2 regions of the Bradyrhizobium sp. ma5 genome follow, and region 1 is predicted to be linked to the other one. Evidence: riboswitches for the same ligand, from Rfam matches in the RefSeq annotation. Region 1 holds a riboswitch; the other holds the start of a gene.

Evidence for each region. A riboswitch is a leader RNA that binds a small molecule or an ion and turns the genes downstream of it on or off. The one in region 1 is predicted to bind ZMP and ZTP.
Region 2: another riboswitch for ZMP and ZTP. It lies ahead of glyA (serine hydroxymethyltransferase); the one in region 1 lies ahead of ACE103_RS24430 (bifunctional 5,10-methylenetetrahydrofolate dehydrogenase/5,10-methenyltetrahydrofolate cyclohydrolase).

What each region holds. Positions count from the first base shown of each region.
Region 1 is NZ_CP170156.1:5,227,753-5,232,157, forward strand. It holds gene ACE103_RS24420 (zinc-ribbon domain containing protein) at 52-474, opposite strand; gene ACE103_RS24425 (MaoC/PaaZ C-terminal domain-containing protein) at 626-1,078, opposite strand; gene ACE103_RS24430 (bifunctional 5,10-methylenetetrahydrofolate dehydrogenase/5,10-methenyltetrahydrofolate cyclohydrolase) at 1,223-2,086, opposite strand; ZMP/ZTP riboswitch at 2,102-2,181, opposite strand; gene ACE103_RS24435 (hypothetical protein) at 2,398-2,811, shown strand; gene ACE103_RS24440 (hypothetical protein) at 2,933-3,451, opposite strand; gene ACE103_RS24445 (hypothetical protein) at 3,669-4,307, opposite strand.
Region 2 is NZ_CP170156.1:7,509,860-7,514,264, forward strand. It holds gene bla (class A beta-lactamase) at 1-351, shown strand, start outside; gene ACE103_RS35370 (ankyrin repeat domain-containing protein) at 503-1,417, shown strand; ZMP/ZTP riboswitch at 1,501-1,586, shown strand; gene glyA (serine hydroxymethyltransferase) at 1,621-2,898, shown strand; gene ACE103_RS35380 (c-type cytochrome) at 3,014-3,580, opposite strand; gene ACE103_RS35385 (pyrroloquinoline quinone-dependent dehydrogenase) at 3,790-4,405, opposite strand, start outside.

The sequences.
Region 1 (4,405 bases):
TTCCAGATCCATCGCTGTGTGTATGTGGCCGACGCGAGGCGCAACGGCTCGCTACGTGGCAGAAGGCTTCTTCCTCGCGAGCCCTTCCAGATGCACGCGGCGGGCGGCGGATTTGCGTGCGCGCGCCCTGGTGCGGCAGACCCGGCAGCGCACGGCCTTGGTGAACACGTCGCCCTTGGCAGTCTCGTACCACCATTTCTGCTGCAACGGCGTCCAGACCTCGGCAACGCCGCAATCCTTGCAGACGAACGGCTCGGGCCGATAGGTTCCGCGTTCGACGAAATCAGGAATCGAATAGCTGTTCGTGGGTGCGAGCTGGCTCGTGACCACCGGAACCTCGTCGCGCGCCAGCGCGATCTTGTAGTCGCGCAGGCGCAGCCGTTCGGCGGCGCGTTGAGCCAGCGTGCGACGCCATTCCTCAGCCTTGTGCTGCTTGGCTTCGATCTCGCCGCGCGTCTGCTTGCTGCGCTTCACGCCCACACCATCCGTCTTGCAACCGTATCGACGAATTTGCCGCCCGGCGGTCCGGCCATATCAGGACGACGTCATTGATACGCCCAGTTCGGGGCAGGCTTGCCATGGTAGCCGCAGCATTGCCGGGCGGCCAGATCGATCCGGGCAGAGGTTATGTCCGCTGCTGCTCCGCCGGCCGCATGTGGATCAGCGCATCGAGAACCAGGACAAGGACGGGGCGCTGCTCGTCGTTGACGAGCTCGGTCTTGAAGATCACGACGGCGTCGCGCCGCTCCGGCCTGATGGTGATCTTCTGGATCCGGGATTGCCCGGTCAGCGTGGCGCCCGGGCGGACAGGGCTCGGCAAACGGATCTCGAAGCTCCGCCCGACGATGCCCGCCACCTTGGTCCAGATCGCCTCCACGACGAGCCGCTGATAGATCGCGATGGTGTTGAAGCCGCTTGCGATCAGGCCGCCGAACGGGCCCGCCGAGGCCGCGACGGGATCGGTATGGATCGGCACCGGATCATATTTTCCTGCGAACTCCAGGATTTCGGCTTCGCCGATGGTGTAGGTGCCGAGCTGGAATGTCTGGCCCTCGGTGAGATCTTCCGCATACAGCATCGCCCGCCTCCGTGTGTCGCGCGACGATAGACCAATGCTGCGGGCGTTCCATTACCTCAGGGGTCATGAACTTCGCGCACGGGACATCCGGGCACGAGACGCGCGCGGCACCCGCCGCTCGCGTCTCGCAGCAGGCATCCCGCGCTATTGCAGCCGGGCCGCCCTCGCCTTTGCCGCCTTCACGGTGTTCTCCATCAGGCAGGCGATCGTCATCGGGCCGACGCCGCGCGGCACCGGCGTGATCGCGCCGGCGACCTGCACCGCCTCGTCAAAGAAGACGTCGCCGCAGACCGCGTAGCCGCCCTCCGGCTTCTCGACGCGCGTGGTGCCGACGTCGATGACGATGGCCTGCGGCTTGATCCAGTCGCCGCGCACGAGGCCCGCCTTCCCCACCGCGCTGACCAGGATGTCGGCCTGGCGGCAGATCTTGCTGATGCCACGGGTGTGGATGTGGGTCTGCGTCACGGTCGCCTGCTCCTGCAGCAGCAGCGCGGCCATCGGCTTGCCGACGATATTGGAGCTGCCGATCACCACGGCATGAGCGCCGGTGAGATCCGGCCGGATCGACTTGATCAGCCTGAGGCAGCCGAGCGGCGTGCACGGCACCAAGGCATCGTCGCCGTGAAACAGCCGGCCTGCGTTCAGGGCGTGCAGGCCGTCGACATCCTTCGCGGGATCGACCGCCGCCATCACGCGCAAGGCGTCGATATGCGCCGGCAGCGGCAGCTGAATCAGGATGCCGTCGATATCATCGCGCGCGTTGAGCGCATCGATCCTGGCCAGCAGATCGGTTTCGCTGGCGTCATCCGGCAGGCGTTCGACCTCGCCGCGCAGGCCAAGCCGCCCGGCCATTCTGACCTTGCTCTGCACGTAGATCTGGCTCGCCGGGTCATCGCCCACCAGCACGACCGTGAGCCCGGGCGCGCGGGGCAGCCGGTCCAGTTCGCTCGCAACCTTGTCGATGACAATTTGGGCATGTGCATGCCCATCAAGAATGTTCGCCGTCATGGCACCTCCGTTTCGAAGCGGTGCCCAGGCGCGCGGCGTTCAGTCTCTGCGCTCCCCGATGGTGGTCCATCCAAGCGCCAGTCGCGCAGATGGCGCCGTCATAGCCGCCCGGCCCGGCAAACGCAAATCACGCCCGCTTGCGGCCGAACCGGCGACGAATTGCCCCTGCTTTGCCGGTGGATCGGTGCCGGGCAGGCCCCCTCCGGGGGTAGGATTCGGGCAGAACTTGCGATAAGCCTCGGCGCTTGCCGGGCTTTTCCGATCCCCGGCGCCATCCTTCCGGTCATCACGCCACTTCGGATATTTTCATCATGAGACATATCATCCTCGCGCTGGCGCTCCTCTGCCCGGCTGCCGCGCATGCTCAAGGCACCGCTCCAGCCACCACGCCACCCCCCGCCGCCGACAAGCCGGCGGCGGCCCCGCAGCCGATGGTCGGCGACAAGCCGCTGGTCCAGGTCGGGAAGAAATCGGCAGCCAAGAAGGGCGAGAAGGCTGCACCTGGCAAGCCGCAATCGGTCGCGCAGAAGCTCCAGGCCTGCCAGGACATCGACGACGCCACCAAGGAGCGGCTGATGTGCTACGACGAGATCTTCAAGCCGCAGCCCAAGCCGAAGGCCGCCCCTGCCAAGGGTGTTGCCGATTGTCGGTTCGTCAAGGAAGAGGACGAGCGGCTGACCTGCTACAACGGCTTCGCCGACAAGATTCCGCGCCTGCCGCGCTAACCGGTTCCGGCCACCCGGCCGCCTTCCCGCAACCGGTTACCCGTCTGATCTCGCGGACATGAAAATGCCGCCGCAAGTGTCTGCGGCGGCGTATCGCTTGCCGATTGCGGCGTGTCCTCGCCTACCAGGTGCCGAAGCCGCCGAAGAAGCCCATGCGCGGCTGCTGCTGCGCGACACGATAAGGCTGATACATGCCGGGCTGGGCCAGCCGCATCGGCTGCTGGGAATGGGTATGGCTGCGCGCAATCTTGTGCTTCTTCGGCGCCTGCACCGGCTGCTCGGCCGGCTTCGCCTCGGCCACCACGGTGCCCTTCTGTGCGTCAGCCTTCTCCGGCGGAATGAACTGGGCGAACGTGTTGCGGACGCGGGCCTGCGCCGATGCGTCGCTGGCAGCCGGCGGGGCCGCTGCGGCAACCGCGTTCACCTGCGACGGAACGAGGGTCGGCAGGTTGGTGTCGTACACCACCCGCTCCGGCAGTTTTTGGGTCGACTTGATGCGTACCATGGTCTTGCTGTCGACGCCGGGCGACGATAGGCCCTGGCTGGCGACCACGGCCTCCTGCGGTACAAAGGCATTGACGACGAAGAGCAGCGCAAGCAGCACGCCACCAACGAACAGGAAATAACGCGCCACAGGCATTTTGATAGCTCCCCCCGCGCTGCGGGCGCGGTTCAACTCGACGCGACGACACCAGCCATCGCGCAACGAATTCATCGTCTGCGCATGATCACCCGGACAGACGCCATCCTGCGCTTCCGGGTCGTTCTCTAACGGTCGGCTTATTAGTTAGTTCCTGCCTGGCCGTTACGGTTCACCCGGCAAGTCAATTCCCGGTCACTTTTTCGGGATGCAGGGACTAAGCCCGACTGGCCGTCACGACGGCGCATTTCGCCTTGTTTGCGTTAACGTTTACGAACCCGATCAGCATTCGCGGATAGGTCTTGCGGCTCTTCATAGCGATGGTGTCCGGGATCAGCCGCTTGCGTTCCGTCACGGGGCTGCCGTCGCTGCGGATGAAGGCGCAGGCGATCTGGATATCCTTTACCGCGAAATCATTGGCATTACGCAGCGTCAGGGTGACCAGCATCTTCGAACCCAGCCCGCCGCGCCGCCAGGATTGCGAAGCGATCCGCAGCCGGTCCAGCGGCGATCTTTCGGTTCCGGGCTCGGACGCTTTGGCCGCCTCGGCTGGCTGCGCGGCGGTGGCGATGCCGACCGTGGCCGGTTCACCTGCCGGTGCGGCCGGCGCATCCCTAGCGGCTTGATTTGTGATTTGGGCAGGCTGCGCACCGGTCGATGCATCCTGCGCGGAGCGGATGACGGCGGAAGACGCCGGCCTGACATCCTGCTCTCCGGCATCGCTCGGCTCAGGGAGCATGAACCAAGCCGCAGTCCCGGCAACCGCGATCGCCGACAGCAGCAGGCTGACGCAAAGGCCGCCCTCACCGAGACGTCCGGCGGTATGCCTTCGAAACGACGCCAAGCCGATCCGCATCGTCGTGCCCTCACCCTCGACGCCCGATCGAGCCGCCCAGCACAGAAGCCGCGGGCATCTCAGCATGCGGCATCCGGGACGGCCGCAGGTCGAGCGGC
Region 2 (4,405 bases), 2.3 Mb from region 1:
CGCGACACCACGAGCCCGGTTGCGATGCTGAAAAGCTTGCAGCGCGTGGCGATCGGCGATGTCCTGCAACCCGCCTCGCGCCAGAAACTCGTCGACTGGATGGTCGCCAACAGGACCGGCGACACGAGGCTGCGCGCCGGCGTGCCGCGGGATTGGCGGGTTGGCGACAAGACCGGCACCGGCGATCGCGGCACCTATAACGACATCGGCGTGTTCTGGCCGCCCGGCCGCAAGCCGATCGTGGTGACGGTCTACCTGACCGGGGCAAGTGCTCCGATGGAGAAGTGCAACGAGGTGATCGCCAATGTCGCGCGCGCCGTTGCCAATGCGAGCACCGGGCAGACCGGCTAGAGCTGGATAACGCCGCGCGGCATCCCGTCGCCGCGCGGCTCGACTTCGCTGCGCGGCTCCAAAATCGCTGCGCGGCTTGGCAGCATCCAAGGATCATGCGACGCTCAATCCAAATGGCTGACCTGTCAGCAGGCCATACGGAGGACACGTCTTGTATCGCCGCATCGCCCTCGCCGCGCTGTTTGTTGCGGGCCACGCTCACAGCAGCTCTGCTGCGGCCGACCCGGCACGCTGCCGCGAGCTGATCCGCAAATACGAAACCGACAAGGCCCAGCTCAGCGCAGTCGAGATCTCGCTGACGCTATTCTCGGCCGCCAATGCCGATTGCATAAACCTCGCCACTGCGCTGCTCGATGGCGGCGCCTCGGTCGATGCGCGGGACCGGCTCGGTGCAAGACCGCTCAGCCACGCCGCCCGCTCCGGCCATCTCGACATGGTCGACCTGCTGCTGGCCCGCGGCGCGCCGGTCGACGCGCGCAACCTCGCGGGATCGACCGCGCTTTATCTTGCCGCCGAGCGCGGCCATGTCGCGATCGTGCAGCGGCTGATCGACCGCGGCGCCGACGTCAATCTCAGCGGACGCAGCGGCGCCTCGGCGGTCGCGGCCGCCGCCTATGCCGGCCGGGACATGGTGGTGCGCATGCTGCTGGCGCACGGCGCCGACGGCCGCAAGGTTGATGACACCGGCAAGCCACCGGTCGTGTATGCGGCAGCCGGCGGCCAGCTCGGAATCGTCAAGCAGTTGCTCGCGCTCGATATCGACATCAACGCCCGCTACGCCAACGATCTGACGCTCCTGATGTGGGCGACCGGACCGGATGAGACCGTGCCGGAGGCGCAGGCGCTCGAGGTCGTCGCGTATCTGCTGGACGCAGGCGCCAGGGTCGACGATCGCGATGCGCGCGGACGCACGGCGCTGATGATCGCCGCCGAAGGCAACCACCCGGCGATCGCGAAGGCGCTGCTCGCCCACGGCGCCGATGCGGCGCTGGCCGACAAGGCCGGCAAGCACGCCGCCGATCTCACGATCCTGTCCGCGCTGCGCGAGGAGCTGACGCCGCGCTGAAGCTTGACGCGATCGACTCATTGGTTGCGGAAGGTCCGCAGGTCGGCTAAATTCTCCTTTGCGAAGAGTCTCCGTGCTCATTCGTCCTATCGCGCGACTGGCGAGCTAACGTGGAATAGACCACGGGGAAGCGCGAAGGGTTCCGACGCCGATCGCCTGGGCAACCAATCTGCTGGAAAAACAGCGTGTTGAGGAGCCCGATCATGCCGTCGTTTCGCAACGAACTGTCCATCAACGATCAAGAGATCGCCGCTGCCCTTGTGGGGGAAGAGCGCCGTCAACAGGACGGCGTCGAACTGATTCCGTCCGAGAATTACACCTACCCGGAGGTGCTTGAACTGCTCGGATCGGTCTTCACCAATAAATACTCCGAGGGATATCCGGGACGCAGATACTACGGCGGCCAGCAGTATACTGACGACGTCGAGAACCTCGCACGCCAGCGGGCCTGCTCGCTTTTTCGTGCCGAGCACGCCAACGTTCAGCCGCTTTCCGGATCACCGATGAATCAGGCCGTCTATCTCGGCCTGTTGCAGCCCGGCGACACGATTCTCGCTATGGACCTGTCCCACGGCGGTCATCTCACCCACGGCGCGCCGGTGTCCCACATGGGGCGTTTGTTCAACTTCGTTCGCTACAAGACGGCACCGTCAAACGGCGCGATAGATTTCGATGAGCTGCGCGAGATTGCGCGTAAAGCACGTCCGAAGATGGTGTTGTGCGGATACAGCTCCTATCCGCGCGACCTGGACTATGCGGCGTTCAAGAATATCGCCGACGAAGTTGGCGCGCTCACGATGGCCGACGTGAGCCACTATGGCGGATTGGTTGCCGCGAACGTCATGCGCAATCCGCTTGATGCCGGCTTCGACGTCATGACGACGACATCCCACAAGACACTGCGCGGCCCCCGCGGCGGGATCATCCTGTGCCGGAAGGAAAATGCCGGTCGGATCGATGCTTCCGTCTTTCCCGGGTTGCAGGGCGGACCTCACATGAACGTCGTGGCCGGGACTGCCGTGACGCTCAAGAAGGCGGCGACCTCGGATTTCCAGCTTTACGCGCGACAGGTTCTGCGCAACGCGAAGGTTCTTGCCGGCGCGATGATGGAACGCGGGATGAAGCTGGTCACGGACGGGACGGACAATCACATGATGGTCGTCGATACGATAGCGTCCGTCGGACTGGACGGGCGAGCAGCCGAGGACGTGCTCGATGCCATCGCCATCACCACAAACAAGCAAGTTATTCCAGACGATCCGCGTCCGCCGCTCAGGCCAAGCGGTATTCGAATTGGGACACCGGCAGCGACCACGCGTGGCATGGGAGATTCCGAAATGCGCCGCATCGGCGAGTTCATTGCGGGGGCTCTGCAGGCGAACGGAGACGATGCGATCCTCGCGCGTCTCAGGTCGGAGTGCATCGAGATGTGCCGAGCTTTTCCCGTTCCAGGCGTGGTGTCCGGGTCTCGACCGAACTGACCGGAACTTTGACGCTCAGATACGCGGAACGGGGTCGGGCGCTCGCGCCCGACCCGCCCGCCAAAAACGCATATGCGACAGCCCTGCGCTCGCGTGAGGGTCAACCTGCTCGCCGCTACAACCCCGCCAGGTAGTCCACAAGCGCGGCGAGGTCGTCCGGCGACGTCGCGATCATAAGGTCCGACATACCGGGATTGTTGCCGCGGGCGCGGGTGCGGAAATCGGCGATGGTCTTGGCAAGATAATCCCGTCCCATCCCGGCAAGCCGCGGCACCGTGCCGTCGCCCTGGAAGCGATCGAGGTGGCAGGCCGGGCAACCGACCGATGCGCTGGCGCTGAGCGCCTTCGCTGCGACGTCCTTGGGCGCGCTGGGCTGGCCAAGATTCGGCCATGGCTTCTGCGAAAAGTATTCCGCGATCGCCAGCATGTCGTCGCGCTCGAACTGGGTCGCGATCGGCCGCATGATCTCGCTCTTGCGATCGCCGCGCTTGAAATCGCGGAGCTGGATATAGAGATAGCCGGCCTGCTGGCCCCAGATCGTCGGAATGGTCTTGTCGACGGGCTTGCCGTCCTCGCCGTGGCAACCGGTGCAGACCTGCACCTTCTCCTCGATCGTCTCCGCGCGCGCCGCGGCCGTAATCAGCGCCAGTGCGGCGCCGCAGATCATCAATTTACCAAGCATCTGCTCATCCTAAGGCGCAGTATCCGTCCACCTGCGTCATTGCGAGGAGCGATAGCGACGAAGCAATCCATGCTTCCGCATAGGTGACACGATGGATTGCTTCGCTTCGCTCGCAATGACGCAGTTAGAACTTTCATCAAACAAAGCGAAGGCGGGACCGAACCGGTCCCGCCAATGCTTGCACGCGCGATGATGCATCCCGCTTCGGCTCAGTCGAGCGTGAAGGCGATGATGTTGTTGCCGCGCTTGTAGTCGAGCTGGGTGTTACCACCCGCGCCGACCACGACATATTGCTTGCCGCCGATCATGTAGCTCGACGGCGGCGCGTTGACGCCGGCGCCGGCGCGGAAGCTCCACAGCTCCTTGCCGCTCGACGAATTATAGGCCGCGAACTTGCCGTTGCCTTCGCCGGTGAACACCAGGCCGCCGGCGGTAGCGAGGATGCCGCCGATCATCGGCTCGGGTGTCTTGACCTGCCACTTGATCTTGCCGGTGTTGTAGTTCACCGCGGTGATGTTGCCCGACTGCTTTTCGCTCGGGATCACCTTGAAGGCGCCTCCCAGCCACAGCTTGCCGTTCGGATAGGCGGAGCTTTCGACGTGGTAGGTCATCGGCTGGTGCAGGTTGATGGCGTAGGCCAGCTCCTGTCCCGGATCGGTCGCGATCGGCGACCATTCGACGCCGCCATTGGCGCCGGGCAGCATGCGCGCACCTTCCTTGGTCGGCAGCACCCACATGTTCTCCTGCGGCACCATCGCCTCGGAGAAGCGGATCAGGCTGCAGTCCTTGCGATCGTGCACATAGATGTGCCCGGTCTTGCCGGCA